One region of the Streptomyces sp. NPDC087906 genome, then DNA from elsewhere that is predicted to be linked to it. Evidence: riboswitches for the same ligand, from Rfam matches in the RefSeq annotation. Region 1 holds a riboswitch; each other region holds the start of a gene.
The links. A riboswitch is a leader RNA that binds a small molecule or an ion and turns the genes downstream of it on or off. The one in region 1 is predicted to bind cyclic di-AMP.
Positions count from the first base shown of each region.

Region 2: another riboswitch for cyclic di-AMP. It lies ahead of ACZ63I_RS09930 (M23 family metallopeptidase); the one in region 1 lies ahead of ACZ63I_RS27330 (C40 family peptidase).
Region 3: another riboswitch for cyclic di-AMP. It lies ahead of ACZ63I_RS07015 (LysM peptidoglycan-binding domain-containing protein); the one in region 1 lies ahead of ACZ63I_RS27330 (C40 family peptidase).
Region 4: another riboswitch for cyclic di-AMP. It lies ahead of ACZ63I_RS04885 (transglycosylase family protein); the one in region 1 lies ahead of ACZ63I_RS27330 (C40 family peptidase).

Region 1 covers NZ_JBVJLC010000011.1:68,806-71,969, forward strand. The annotation lists gene ACZ63I_RS27325 (ATP-dependent Clp protease proteolytic subunit) at 29-673, shown strand; cyclic di-AMP (ydaO/yuaA leader) riboswitch at 1,003-1,173, shown strand; gene ACZ63I_RS27330 (C40 family peptidase) at 1,177-1,650, shown strand; gene ACZ63I_RS27335 (ATP-binding protein) at 1,819-2,250, opposite strand; gene ACZ63I_RS27340 (helix-turn-helix domain-containing protein) at 2,499-3,164, shown strand, end outside.
Region 2 covers NZ_JBVJLC010000003.1:79,285-82,448, forward strand. The annotation lists gene ACZ63I_RS09920 (STM4011 family radical SAM protein) at 1-182, shown strand, start outside; gene ACZ63I_RS09925 (SGNH/GDSL hydrolase family protein) at 129-953, opposite strand; gene ACZ63I_RS09930 (M23 family metallopeptidase) at 1,105-1,998, opposite strand; cyclic di-AMP (ydaO/yuaA leader) riboswitch at 2,002-2,159, opposite strand; gene ACZ63I_RS09935 (tyrosine-protein phosphatase) at 2,538-3,164, shown strand, end outside.
Region 3 covers NZ_JBVJLC010000002.1:376,860-380,023, forward strand. The annotation lists gene ACZ63I_RS07005 (glycosyltransferase family 2 protein) at 1-687, opposite strand, end outside; gene ACZ63I_RS07010 (hypothetical protein) at 982-1,191, shown strand; gene ACZ63I_RS07015 (LysM peptidoglycan-binding domain-containing protein) at 1,200-2,057, opposite strand; cyclic di-AMP (ydaO/yuaA leader) riboswitch at 2,060-2,226, opposite strand; gene ACZ63I_RS07020 (DUF6221 family protein) at 2,678-3,076, shown strand.
Region 4 covers NZ_JBVJLC010000001.1:1,103,615-1,106,778, reverse strand. The annotation lists gene eno (phosphopyruvate hydratase) at 1-866, opposite strand, end outside; gene ACZ63I_RS04885 (transglycosylase family protein) at 1,154-1,849, opposite strand; cyclic di-AMP (ydaO/yuaA leader) riboswitch at 1,853-2,030, opposite strand; gene ACZ63I_RS04880 (transglycosylase family protein) at 2,307-3,164, opposite strand, start outside.

The DNA.
Region 1 (3,164 bases):
AGAGCGCCGCACGAGGAGAGCCATGCCCATGAACCGCCCTTCGGCCCGCTACGTCCTGCCCGAGTTCTCCGAGCGGACCAGCAACGGGACCCGCACGCTCGACCCGTACTCCAAGCTCTTCGAGGAGCGGATCATCTTCCTCGGCACCGCACTCGACGACACCTCGGCCAACGACGTGATCGCCCAGCTCCTGCATCTCGAATACGCGGCGCCGGACCGGGACATCTGCCTGTACATCAACTCGCCCGGCGGCTCGATCAGCGCCATGTCGGCCGTCTACGACACGCTGCAGATGATCACCTGCGACGTGGAGACCGCCTGCCTCGGCCAGGCGGTCTCCACCGCGGCCGTGCTGCTGGCAGCGGGCGCCCCCGGCAAGCGGATGGCGCTGCCGGGCGCCCGGGTCGTGCTCCAGCAGCCCGGCTTCGAGGAACCCGTCCAGGGCCAGCCGTCCGACCTGGCGATCCACGCCGAGGAGTTGCTGCGCCAGCGCGCCATGCTCGCCGGGATCCTCGTACGCCACACCGGCCAGGACGACGAGCGGGTGGCAGCCGACATCGAGCGGGACACGGTCTTCGACGCGGCCGGCGCCCAGGCGTACGGACTGGTCGACCACGTGGTCCGCAACCGCAAGGCGTCGCTGAGCGTTCCGGGACCCGCCCGCGGACGGTGATCCGCGCCACCCGTTCGGCCGCTCCGGCGGCGACACGCCCCGCACGTTCGGCGTAGGAGACCCGGCGGCGGGTTGACGGGCGCGAGTTGCGGGATGCGCCGGGGGTTTGCCCGGCGCGCCGCGCTCGCGTCGCAGGTCGGGCCCTCGGCGGCGGGGCGCGGGCGGTGGCTGGTCGTCACCTCGCGCACCGGATGGGTCAAAAGTGACGTATTTCACATATCACTATTTCAACTCGGAAAACGCCCCGTGCCGGGACACGATCCCTGGGTGACAGGTCGCAAGACCCCGCCACCACGGCGGGGCGGTCCGGGCGGACGCCGAGTCCTGCCGCCGTCCGGATGCCTGGTCGACACGAGTGGATCGGCAGGAGTGGAGGACCCGAGCAGTACGGGACGGCCCGGAAACGAGTCTCCCTCGGGGTGAAGCCGCCGCGGCGGCCGGGCAACTTCGCCAGCCCGAACCCGACAGGTCATCCTTCACAGGCGGCTGACGAAGGGTTGCGCATGACTGCGCAGACACATGTCCCGTCCTTGCTCTCGCGGGCCCGTACCGTCTCGGGTCTGACGCTCGTCGCCGTGGGCGGCATGCTCCTGGCGCCGGGTGCGGCCGCCGAGGCGCACGCGGCCACGCTGGCGACGAAGGCGCTGCAGATCGCCGCGTCGAAGAAGGGCGCGCCCTACCAGTGGGGCGCTTCGGGGCCTAGACGCTTCGACTGCTCGGGGCTGACGCTGTATTCGTACAAGAAGGCGGGGAAGAAGCTCCCGCGCACGACACAGCAGCAGTACAACAACACCAGGCATGTCTCGGCCGCCGGACGGCGCCAGGGCGACCTGGTGTTCTTCCATTCCGGGCGCAGGGTCTACCACGTGGGGATCTACGCGGGCAGCGGCAAGATCTGGCACTCCCCCAAGACGGGCGCCGTGGTGCGGCTGGAGCGGATCTGGTCCAAGAGCGTCTGGTACGGCCGGGTGCGCTGAGCCGGGCGGGTGCGCCGGGCCGGGCGGGTGCGCCGGGCCGGGCGGGTGCGCCGGGCCGAGAGGCGGGTGCTGAGCCGGACGGCGGGCGCTGGGCCGAACGGCGAGCACGGTACGCGCGGGGGGCACGGTACGCGCGGGGGCTGATCTACAGGCCTGGGTCCGCGGCGCTCAGGTCGGTACGACGACGGGCCACGGCAGGGCGATCCAGACCGTCTTGCCGCCCTCCGCCGTCGGGACGACACTCATCCGGCCGCCGCATTCGGCCGCGAGCCAGCGGATGATGACCATGCCGCGGCCGTTGTCCTGCTGGACCGCTGCCGGTAGCCGCTGCGGCCAGCGGGGATGGCTGTCCGTGACGCCGATCCGCAGTTGCTCGTGCCGTTCGAGGCGGATGTCCACCGTGAAGGTGGGTGACTGGCCGAAGGTGTGCTGGACGGCGTTGGTCGCCAGCTCCGAGACGATCAGGCGGACCGTTTCAGCGGTTTCCGCCCCGCCGGGCAGGCCCCATTCGGCGAGGATGTCGGCGACGTATCTGCGAGCGGCCGGCACCGAGACCGGATCACTCGGCAGGGTGACGGATGCTTCTTGATGGTCTGCCATGGCGAGGCTGTCCCTTTCCCGCCGGATCCGATATCCGGCACAGAACGGTTGACTGCGCGGAGGGCTCCGGATCCGTCCTCCGCGTCAGAGTGCCACTCATCGTGCCCCTGCCCCGACCAATCCACCGAGATATGCATATATCTGTCGCTCGAAGCGGTGAACTCTGCGACGCGAGAGCGTATTTGGGCGGCCGAAAGATACCTTCTCCGCGATATGGCCGAAACGGGGGCGGAGAAGGGGAGTTGATCATGCGCAACGGTCCTGCGGTGCGCCGCCGCAGACTCGGCGAGGAGTTACGCAGACTGCGCCGCGAGGCCGGTCTCACCAGCGACGAGACCGCGCGGCTGCTCGGCTGGCACCAGTCGAAGGTGAGCCGGATCGAGACGGGCGTCAGCGGCGTGAAGGACGCGGATCTGCCCAGGCTGCTGGACGCGTTGGGGGTCACCGACAGCCGACTGCGTTCCCTGCTCGGCACCTTGGCGGGCGCTGCGGGCGGCGGCCAGGGGTGGTGGCAGGCGTACGGCGGGGTGATCCCGCCCCGGTACCGGGACTTCATCAGCCTGGAGTCGCAGGCCCGCACGGCGCGCACGCTGGAGACATCGGTGGTGCCGGGGCTGCTGCAGACGCCCGGTTACGCCCGAGCGGTCACCCGGGCGGCGCTGGACGGCCCGCCGGCCACGACGGTCGACTCGCTGGTGGAGGTGCGGCTCGCCCGCCAGGAGGTGCTGCGCGCGCCGGATCCGCTGGCGCTGCACGCGGTGCTGGACGAGGCGGTGCTGCGGCGCGAGGTGGGCGGGCCCGGGGTGATGCGCGAGCAGTTGTGGACCTTGCGGAAACTCGCCGAGCTGCCCCACATCCGGCTCCAGGTGCTGCCGTTCAGCGTCGGCGGCCATGTCGGCCTGACCGGCCCTTTC
Region 2 (3,164 bases), on a different contig from region 1:
CGGTGTGCGACTGCCACATCGGCTATGTGCATCTGGAGACACTGCCGCTGTACGACGTGTTCGCCGGCGGCGTGCTGGAGCGGATCCCCGCGGCGATCGGCCGGCCCGGCTCTCCCCCGGGCGCGCTCTCAGTGGTCCAGCGGGAGCAGGTCGGGCCGCTTCGCGGCGACATGGTCCCCTGACGACTCGCCGCGCAGCCGCCTGCCGATCCAGGGCACCAGATGTTCCCTGGCCCAGTTGATGTCGTCGCGCCGCACCTCGAAGGCGCCGCGTGGCGCCTGCGGCGGCCAGAGCTGGTCCGGGTCGGCCGGTATGTCGAGGCCGAGCACCTGCGCGGCGCGCAGCGCGACCCGGGTGTGGCCCTCGGGGGACAGATGCAGCCGGTCGGCGTCCCAGGCGCGCCTGTCCTGCACGGACCTGAGCGACCAGAGGTCGAGGACGGGGCAGTCGTAGCGGTCGGCGATGGCCCGTACATGGGCGGTGTAGGTGGCGATCTTGCCGCGCAGATGGCGCAGGACGGGCACGCCCCGGGTGTCGAACCCGGTGGTGATCATGACGGTGGGCACCGCGCCCGCGAGGTCGGCCACGGCGCGTTCGAGCCGTTCGGCGACATCGTCGGGGTCGGTGCCGGGCCGGATGATGTCGTTGCCGCCGGCACAGAACGTCACGAGATCCGGGGCGAGTTGTTTCGCGCGCGGAATCTGTTCGGCGACGATCTGGTCGAGGAGTCTGCCCCGTACGGCGAGATTGGCGTACCGGAAATCGCCGTGCGCCGTGTCCACGGGTGCGTGGCACACCGGCAATTGGTCGGCGAGCAGGATCGCGAGCCGGTCCGCCCAGCCGATGTACCGGCCGTCGGGCCCCGGATCTCCTACACCTTCGGTGAAACTGTCACCGATCGCCGTGTACGACCCGATGACGTCATGTCTTCTTGATCTCGAATCGTTTGCCACGTCTCCATATGCTCCTCTTACGGATGTGACCTACGCGACCGTAAGGAGGGGTTGACGGGTGGTGAGAAACGCCACCGGTCAAGTTCTGCAAAAGCCGGAATAGCCGCCGCCCGCGGTGAAGCGGACGGCGGCGCTATTCCGGTGGCGCGGCTCAGACGGTGACGCCGTGCTCGCGGAGGTAGGCCAGCGGGTCGATGTCCGAGCCGTAGTCGGGGCCGGTCCTGATCTCGAAGTGCAGGTGCGGACCTGTCACATTGCCGGTCGCGCCGGAGACGCCGATCTGCTGCCCTTCGGTGACGGTCTGCCCTGCGGAGACCGTGAGGGCGGACAGGTGGCCGTACTGCGAGTAGTCGCCGTCGCTGTGCCGGATGACGACCTGGTTGCCGTACGAGCCGCCCCAGCCCGCCGTGACGACGGTACCGGCGGCGACGGCCTTGACCGTGGTGCCGGTGGGCACCACGAAGTCGGTGCCGGTGTGGTAGCCGCTGGACCACATGGCGCCGTTCTGGTGGTACGGCGTACCGATGGGCGCGCCGTCGACCGGCAGGGTGTAGCCGCCGTCGGTCTGCTTCGTGGCGGCAGCGGGGGTCGCGGTGGTGGCGGTGGCCGCGGTGGTCTTCGCCGAGGCGCTCGGGGCCGCGGGGGCCGCCGCCGCCGGTGCCTTCGCGCCGATGGTCAGCTTCGTACCGGGCCTGATCAGGGACGGGTCGGAGCCGATGACCGAGCGGTTGTCGTCGTACAGCTTGTGCCAGCCACCGCTCACCTGCTCCCTGGCCGCGATCTTGGACAGATAGTCCCCGGGGACCACGGAGTACGTCGTGGCCGCCTTCGCCGGAGCGGCCTTCACCGATGCGGCCTTGGCTGACGCGGCCTTCGCCGAAGCGGCCTTCACCGGTGCGGCGGTGGGTGCGGCGTGCTCGGCCGCGTGGGCGCCGGTGGCGCCGATGAACGGCATCGCGAGCGCGGCACCGCCGGCACCTGCGGCGGCGAATCCGCGGGCGAGTGAACGGGACTTGGGACGGCGGTGCTTACCCTTTCCGGGCATGGCGAATTTCCTCTCCTGCGCCTGCGAGGTGAGCTGTCGGGTTAGGGCCGGAGCTGCCCTGCCGCGCTTGTCGCGCGACTTCACCCCAAGCCGTCCGGACATCCGGAATCGGCGTTCTACCTGGGTCCCCCGCTCCTGCCACACGTGGGTGGATGGGAATTCCGGGTGGCGGCAGGATTCGGCGTTCCGCCCGGATTGACGGTGACGGTAAGCGAGCGGGGTCGGCGGTAACAAGCCGTTCGGTGAATTCGCCGGCGGGTGCTCGGGCACCACCTCGGAGCGACGGTCACCCTGCGTGGATTCCGGATCTTCGAATTCCCCCGGACCATGGAATTCCATTTCTGTTCTCCGCCACGGACCGTCACCGATATGATCCTGCTCACCAGCCGGACACCCATTTCCCCCACATCCGGGGCGCGTTGGGTCAATATGCTCAATACGGACAGCCGGTACGGGCAGGTCACGTCATAACCGATGCCATAAAGTCGGAAGCCGACATCGCCGTCCCTGGGGGCGGCGCCAGATCTGGAGGAGCTTCCGTGACACAGCAGCTACCACCCGTCCCGTCGACAGAGCCCGAGCTGACCGGAGTACGCAATTTCCGCGACGTCGGCGGGCTGCCGACGACGGACGGACGGTGGGTGCGGCACGGCAAGCTGTTCCGCAGCGGCCATCTCGCGTCGGCCGCCCCCGCCGACGCCGCGTTCCTGGCCTCGCTCGGGCTGCGCACGGTCTTCGACTTCCGCAACTCCGCCGACCTCAAGCTGGACGGCCCCGACATCGACCTGCCCGGCGTGCGGAACGTGAACATCCCGCTCAGCGACCCGGCCGACGGCGCGCAGTTCTGGCGGATGGTCCGGCAGGGCGATCTCGACCAGCTCAAGGCGATCCTCTCGGAGGACAGGGCGGCCGAGCGGATGACCGGCTCGTACCGGTCGATGCCCGTCGACCGCGCCCCCGAGCTGAGCCGTGTCCTGCACGCCCTGGCCGACGACGACCTGCCCGCGCTGCTGCACTGCGCGGCGGGCAAGGACAGGGCCGGGGTGACGATGGCAGTGACCCTGCTGGCCCTCGGGGTCGGCAGGGACGCGATCGAGGAGGACTACCTCAAGTCCAACGACCCGCGCAGGCGGTATCTGGTGCACCGCGACGACACCTCGCCCACC
Region 3 (3,164 bases), on a different contig from region 1:
GACAACGTGCCGCAGATGGCGGTAATACGTGTCGGCCGTCGTGGCGCCGCTGCTGCTGTTGCCGCCGTCCGCCCGGCGGACCCAGCGGTAGGTCGGATAGTCGCCGAGAATGGAGACGGTTCGCGCGCGGGTGTACGCGCGCGCCATGAAGAGCTGGTCTTCGAGCCGGACGCGCCCTTCGGGGAATGTGATGCCGTGATCCAGCAGAAAGGATCTTCGGAACATCTTGTGCGGCGTCAAACTCTCGATCAGCGGCGCGTCCTTGACCGTGCAGCGCTCGACGGTCCGCTTGAACACGTTGCTCGGTCCCGTCATCGTGCCGTACATCTTGCCGAGCACGATGTCCGAGTCGTTCCGCTCCCCCAGTCTGACCAGGCGTTCCAGCGACTCCGGGGCGAGTTCGTCGTCCTGGTCCACGAACTGCACGTACTTGCCGCGGGCCAGTCGCACGCCGACGTTGCGGGGTTTGCCGGGCCAGCCGGAGTTCTCCTGATGGTGGACGCGCACATGCGGGTGGCGGGCGGCGAGCCGGTGCAGCCGATCGGCCGAATCGTCCGTCGACCCGTCGTTCACGTAGAGAATCTCGTAGGCGTCGGATCCGAGGCTCTGGCCGGTCAGTGATGCGGCGCAGCGGTCCAGATGCTCTCCGGCGTTGTAAACCGGAATCACTATGCTCACTTTCAGCATTCGGGCTCCCTCGTCAACAGCGGCGGTCACCGAGTGAGATTCATCCACACCCTAGAAGGTTGTACGTAAATATGACTTCGACACGACGGATGCCGTTTCCCCGCCGTTCATTCGGCCGAGCCGGCACGTCGGGTCTGCGCCGGGCCCGGAGGGCGTGGCGGATGGCGACTTGACGCCTGTTCAGAAACGGCCCGACGGGCTATCGTCCGCAGGGATCGCACTCTGCGCATCGTTGCCGATGCGTCCCACCGCGGGCAGGAGTCACGCCCCGCTCCGAGACCCGGAGGCCCGGCGATGCTCTTCTGGACCCTCGCCCTGCTGCTCACCCTGATCGCCTTCGGCAGCATCGGCTACGCGATGGCCGGGCTCGGCCGGGGCAGCGGACGCACCGGTGCGCGCCGTGTCGGCGCCTGCGTGACGCGCCGCATCCCCAGCATGCCGAACGGACCCACCCCCGCCGGACGTGTGCGTCGTCCGGCCGGAGTGGGCCCGTCGGGTGGGTGAAGGTCCGGTCAGTAGGGACCGTTCACGTTGTCGATCGAGCCGTAGGTGGCAGCCGCGTAGTTGCACGCGGCGGTGATGTTGGCCACCGGGTCGTAGCTGTCCATGGACGTGCCGTCCACGTGGTACGCCTGGAACGTCGGGTCGATGACCTGCAGCAGCCCCTTGGACGGCGTGCCCGCGGCGGCGTTCGAGTCCCAGTTGTTGATGGCCGCCGGGTTGCCGGACGACTCCCGCATGATGTTGCGGTAGATGCCGTCGTAGCTGCCCGGGATGCCGTGGGCGGCCATGATGTCCAGCGACTCCTTGATCCAGCCGTCCAGGTCGTTGGTGTACGACTTCGCCGCCGTCTCGATCGGGGTGGTGCTCGTACCGCCCTGGGCGCTCTTGCCGGACGCCGAGGGGGCGGCGGCGGCCGCGGCCGGCTTGGCCTCGGCCTTCGGAGCGGCCTTGACGGCGGTCCTGCTCGCGCTCTTGGCGGCGGTCGTCGCGGCCGGCTTCGACGCGGCCTTGCCGCCCAGGGTCAGCTTGAGACCGGGGTGGATCAGCGACGGGTTGTCGCCGACGGCCTGCCGGTTGTCCTGGTAGAGCTTCTTCCAGCCACCGCTCAGCGAGTGGCTGCGGGCGATCTTGGCGAGCGAGTCGCCGTGGACCACGGAGTACGTCCTCGAAGCGGCCTTCTTGGCGGCCACGACGGACGCGGGCGCCGACTTCACTGCCGATGCGACGGCCGAGCTGTGTACGGACGGCGCCGCTGTGGCGGTGGTGGCGGCCACCAGCGGAATGGTGAGCGCCGCACCACCCGTACCGAATGCGATAAGGCGTCGGGTGAGCCGGCCGGTACGGGGACGACGGTGCTTCCTGGGCATGACTAATTCCTCTCCGTCGCCTACGAGGTGAGCTGTCGGGTTCGGACTGGAGATGTCCGGCCGCACCTGAATGCGACTTCACCCCTAGCCGGTCCTGGATGAGGACCGGCGGCTTACCTTGGTTCCCCCGCTCCTGCCGTAAGTGAGTGGGATTGGGTTTTCCGGACGGCGGCAGGATTAGGCGGTCCACCCGGAGTGACGTGAACGTAAGCGACAACAGTCGGCCGGAACAAGTCCCGCATTACAGAAACATCTCGAATCAGGAATGCGAAGGAGCGGCAATCCCGTTACCCGCAGGACGTTCGAGAACTCAACTTTCCTTCTGTGCGAGGGAAATGGCAGCGGACCGCTCTCCCGACCGACATGTCCTTACGTGACACACATCACGGAGATATGGCGCAACCGCGCGCTTCAACGAGGAACGGGGGGCGACAAGTTGCTTTTTCGGTGGCTATACGGACGTGACGGTTAATACCGTCAAATCGCCCATATGGGCGGTGTTCGTGCGGTCGCCGGTGAGGCAAGTGCCGTTGCCGCGCGGGGGTATCCTTCCTGACGGCCGTCCCAGCCCGCCAAGCCCACTGACAGCTCTGGACGGGCCGTTTCGAGGAGCAAGACGCGTGAACGAGAACGACGCACTGATCGCCTTCGTCCGGGCCCGGCTGGACGAGGAGGAGCAGATCGCGCGGGGCGGTGGCGGCGACACGTGGCGCTGCCCGCCGGAGCGGCCGGGCGAGGTCCACAGCACGACGGGCCCGATCGCCTTCAGCATGAAGGACTACGGCTACGACCGGCACATCGCCCACCAGGACCCGGCGCAGACCCTCCGCCGCATCGAGACCACCCGGGTGCTCCTCGGTGAGTACGCCGAGGTCGCCGAGTTGGACGTGGACCGCCCCGCCCGCGATTTCCCCTCCGGGCGCGCGGTCGGCCTGGGGTTCGTCGTCCGGCAGATCGCGGCCGAGCACGCGGGACACGCCGACTACCGGGTGAAGTGGCTCCCCCGGTTCGCGGGTTGAGCTGACGGACGGCCGGGACCGCCGCTCGCGGCCCTGCCGCGTGACCGTGATTTCCGCAGTCGTGCGTTGAACGAAACGCATCGCTGGG
Region 4 (3,164 bases), on a different contig from region 1:
TCCTCGAACAGCGGGTCCTCGATGGAGACGAGCGGGTACGAGGCGACCAGCTCCTCGTAGTACTCGGTCATCTCGGCGGCCGAGCGGGACTCGCCCTCGAAGTTGTACTTGCCCTCGCTGTAGAACTCGGAGGCGGCGACGTCGAGCGCGAGCGCGATGTCGCGTCCTGCGACATAGCCGGCTTCCTTGATCGCTTCGAGGATGAGGTCGAGCGCGGCGCGGTTGGAGTCCAGGCTCGGCGCGAAGCCGCCCTCGTCACCGAGGCCGGTCGCCAGGCCCTTGTCCTTCAGGACGCGCTTGAGGGTGTGGTAGACCTCGGCGCCCCAGCGCAGCGCCTCGGAGAAGGACTCGGCGCCGATCGGGGCGATCATGAACTCCTGGATGTCCACGTTCGAGTCGGCGTGCGACCCGCCGTTCAGGATGTTCATCATCGGGACGGGCAGCAGGTGCGCGTTCGGGCCGCCGAGGTAGCGGAACAGCGGCAGGTCGGACGCCTCGGATGCGGCGTGCGCCACGGCGAGGGAGACACCCAGGATGGCGTTGGCGCCGAGCGACGACTTGTCGGGGGTGGCGTCCAGGTCCAGCATCGCCTGGTCGATCAGCCGCTGCTCGGTGGCGTCGTAGCCGACCAGCTCCGGGCCGATCTGCTCGATGACGGCGAGGACGGCCTTCTCGACGCCCTTGCCCTGGTAACGGTTCTGGTCACCGTCGCGGAGCTCAAGGGCCTCGAACGCACCGGTGGAGGCACCGGAGGGGACAGCAGCACGGCCTGTGCTGCCGTCGTCGAGGCCGACCTCGACCTCGACCGTGGGGTTGCCTCGGGAGTCAAGGATTTCCCGGGCTACGACGACGTCGATGGACGGCACGAGCATCTCCTTCTGGGATGTGACGCTTGGAGCGCAGGGCCCGTTGGCCTTGCGGCAAGAGCCTAACCGGCGGCGGGGCGTGGGCCGGCCTGTGCCCGCACGCTGGGACGAAATGAGGACCGAATACCCGGCAGGCCGGACAATTCCGGCGGCCGCCTCACCGGGACCCCGCGCCGGGCCCCGCGCCGGGCCCCGCACCCGGCACCCGGGACCCGTACAAGGAACCCCGGCCCGGCACGCACGGGGGAAGCGCGCCGGACCGGGGTGGTCGGTGAGGACCGGTCGGGTCAGCTCAGGTGGAGCTGCTGGCCCGGGTAGATCACATCGGCGTCCTTGACGATGTCCTTGTTCAGGTCGAAGACCTTCTTCCAGCCGCCCTTGACGTGATGGGCGGTGGCGATCTTCGAAAGGGTGTCGCCGCCCTTGACCTTGTACTCGCCGTCACCCTTCTTGATCGTGGTGGGACGGCTCTGGCCGCGCGAAGCGGGCTGCGCGTCGCTGCGGCTCGACTCCTGCTTCGCGGAGGGCTGCGACTGCGACTGCTGCCGCTTGGGCTGGGACTGCTGCTGGGGAGCCTGCTCCTGCGGCTGGGCGGCGTCCGAACTGCTGGAAGCGCCGGACAGGTTGACGCCGCAGCTCGGCCACGCGCCCTTGCCCTGGCTGGCCAGGACCTTCTCGGCGACGGCTATCTGCTGCGACTTGGAGGCCTGGTCGGCGCTGGAGGCGTAGGCGGTGCCGCCGTACGCGGCCCAGGTGGACGACGAGAACTGCAGACCGCCGTAGTACCCGTTGCCGGTGTTGATCGACCAGTTGCCGCCGGACTCGCACGAGGCGACCTGGTCCCACTCCGAGGTGGAGGCGGCCGAAGCGGACGTGGCACCGAGCAGCGGCACCGCGATGGCGGCACCGGTCACTCCGGCGAGCGTCGCGTAGCGGACGGCCTTGGACGGGCGGCGGTGCTTGGCATTGCTGGAACGCAGCATGGAGCATCTCCTCACCGACGCCTGCGGGGTGAGCTGTCGGGTTCGGGCCAAGTGAGTTGCCCGGCCACCTGCCGCGTCGCGGCATGTGGCTACACCCCGAGCCGGTCGGCGGCCGTCTCTCGACGGCCGGGTCCGGCGCCTACCTTGGGTCCCCCGCTCCTGCCTACGGCGCTTTACGCGACGACTGTTCCCGGCGTCCGGCGGCAGGATTCGGCGTGCCGGTCGACGGGGCCCGCGGTGCGAGCGAGTCAGACGTAAACACAGCCCGCCCCGGATGTTCAAAGAAGAGCATCACGGATAAATCGCCCGTACCGGTCCGCGGCACCGTTGTGTTTTCGCAGGTGGGAGCGGAAAGGGACGAACCCGGCGGGCAGAGCACACCAATTACGGCAAAGAGACCCTTGTCTCACTTGCACAGAAGTGGACATAGGGTCTCTAACTGCCCTCGTTCCAGGCGTTACTGAGCGAGATCCGCACTGGCCAGCGCCGCGTCCGCCGCGTAGATCTGCTGCCAGCCGCCCGGCAGTGTCAGCGCGTCGGCGATCAGCGTCGGGGTGGCGTCCACGGGGGCGGCGTACTGGTCGACGGAGATGCCGTCGCCCTTCGCGTCATGTACCGGTTCGTCAGCTCGCGAGGCGTGACGGCCGGTTTCCCGCTTATCGACCGAATTGCCCCGCTGTGTGGTCTCGGGGGCCGCGGCGCCGCGGTGCTTGGACGTCTTGGCGGGGGTCCCGGACGGCTTGCCGGACGGGGTCGTGGAGGCGTCAGGGGCGGGTGTGGTCGCCGAAGGGGATCCGGAGGGGGTCGTGGCGGACGCCGAAGGGTCGGGCGTGTCCGTGGCCTTCGGGGACGCGCTGCCGCTGTCGCCGACGCCGAGCACTCCGTCGATCACACCGCCGACCACGCCGCCGACCGTGCCGCCGCCGTTGTCGTTGCTCACACCGGTCGGCGCTTCGTCCTCGGCCGCCGGGTCGGACCCGGCGCCGGGGTCGACGTCCGGCGTGGCGGCGCTCTTCGTGAGACCGGAGACCGCGGCGCAACTCGTCCACGCCTGCGGGCCCTGCGCGTCGAGGACCTTCTCGGCCACCTGGATCTGCTGGGCGCGGCTGGCGAGGTCGGGCCGGCTGGCGTACTGGTCGCCCCCGAAGGAGTTCCAGGTCTCCTGCGACATCTGCAACCCGCCGTAGTAGCCGTTGCCGAGGTCCGCGCTCCACGTGCCGCCGCTCTCGCACTCGGCGACGTGGTCCCAGGTCGTGGCGTCTGCGGCGGAGGCGCCGGCAGCGCCGAGCAGCGGGATCGCGATCGCCGATCCGGT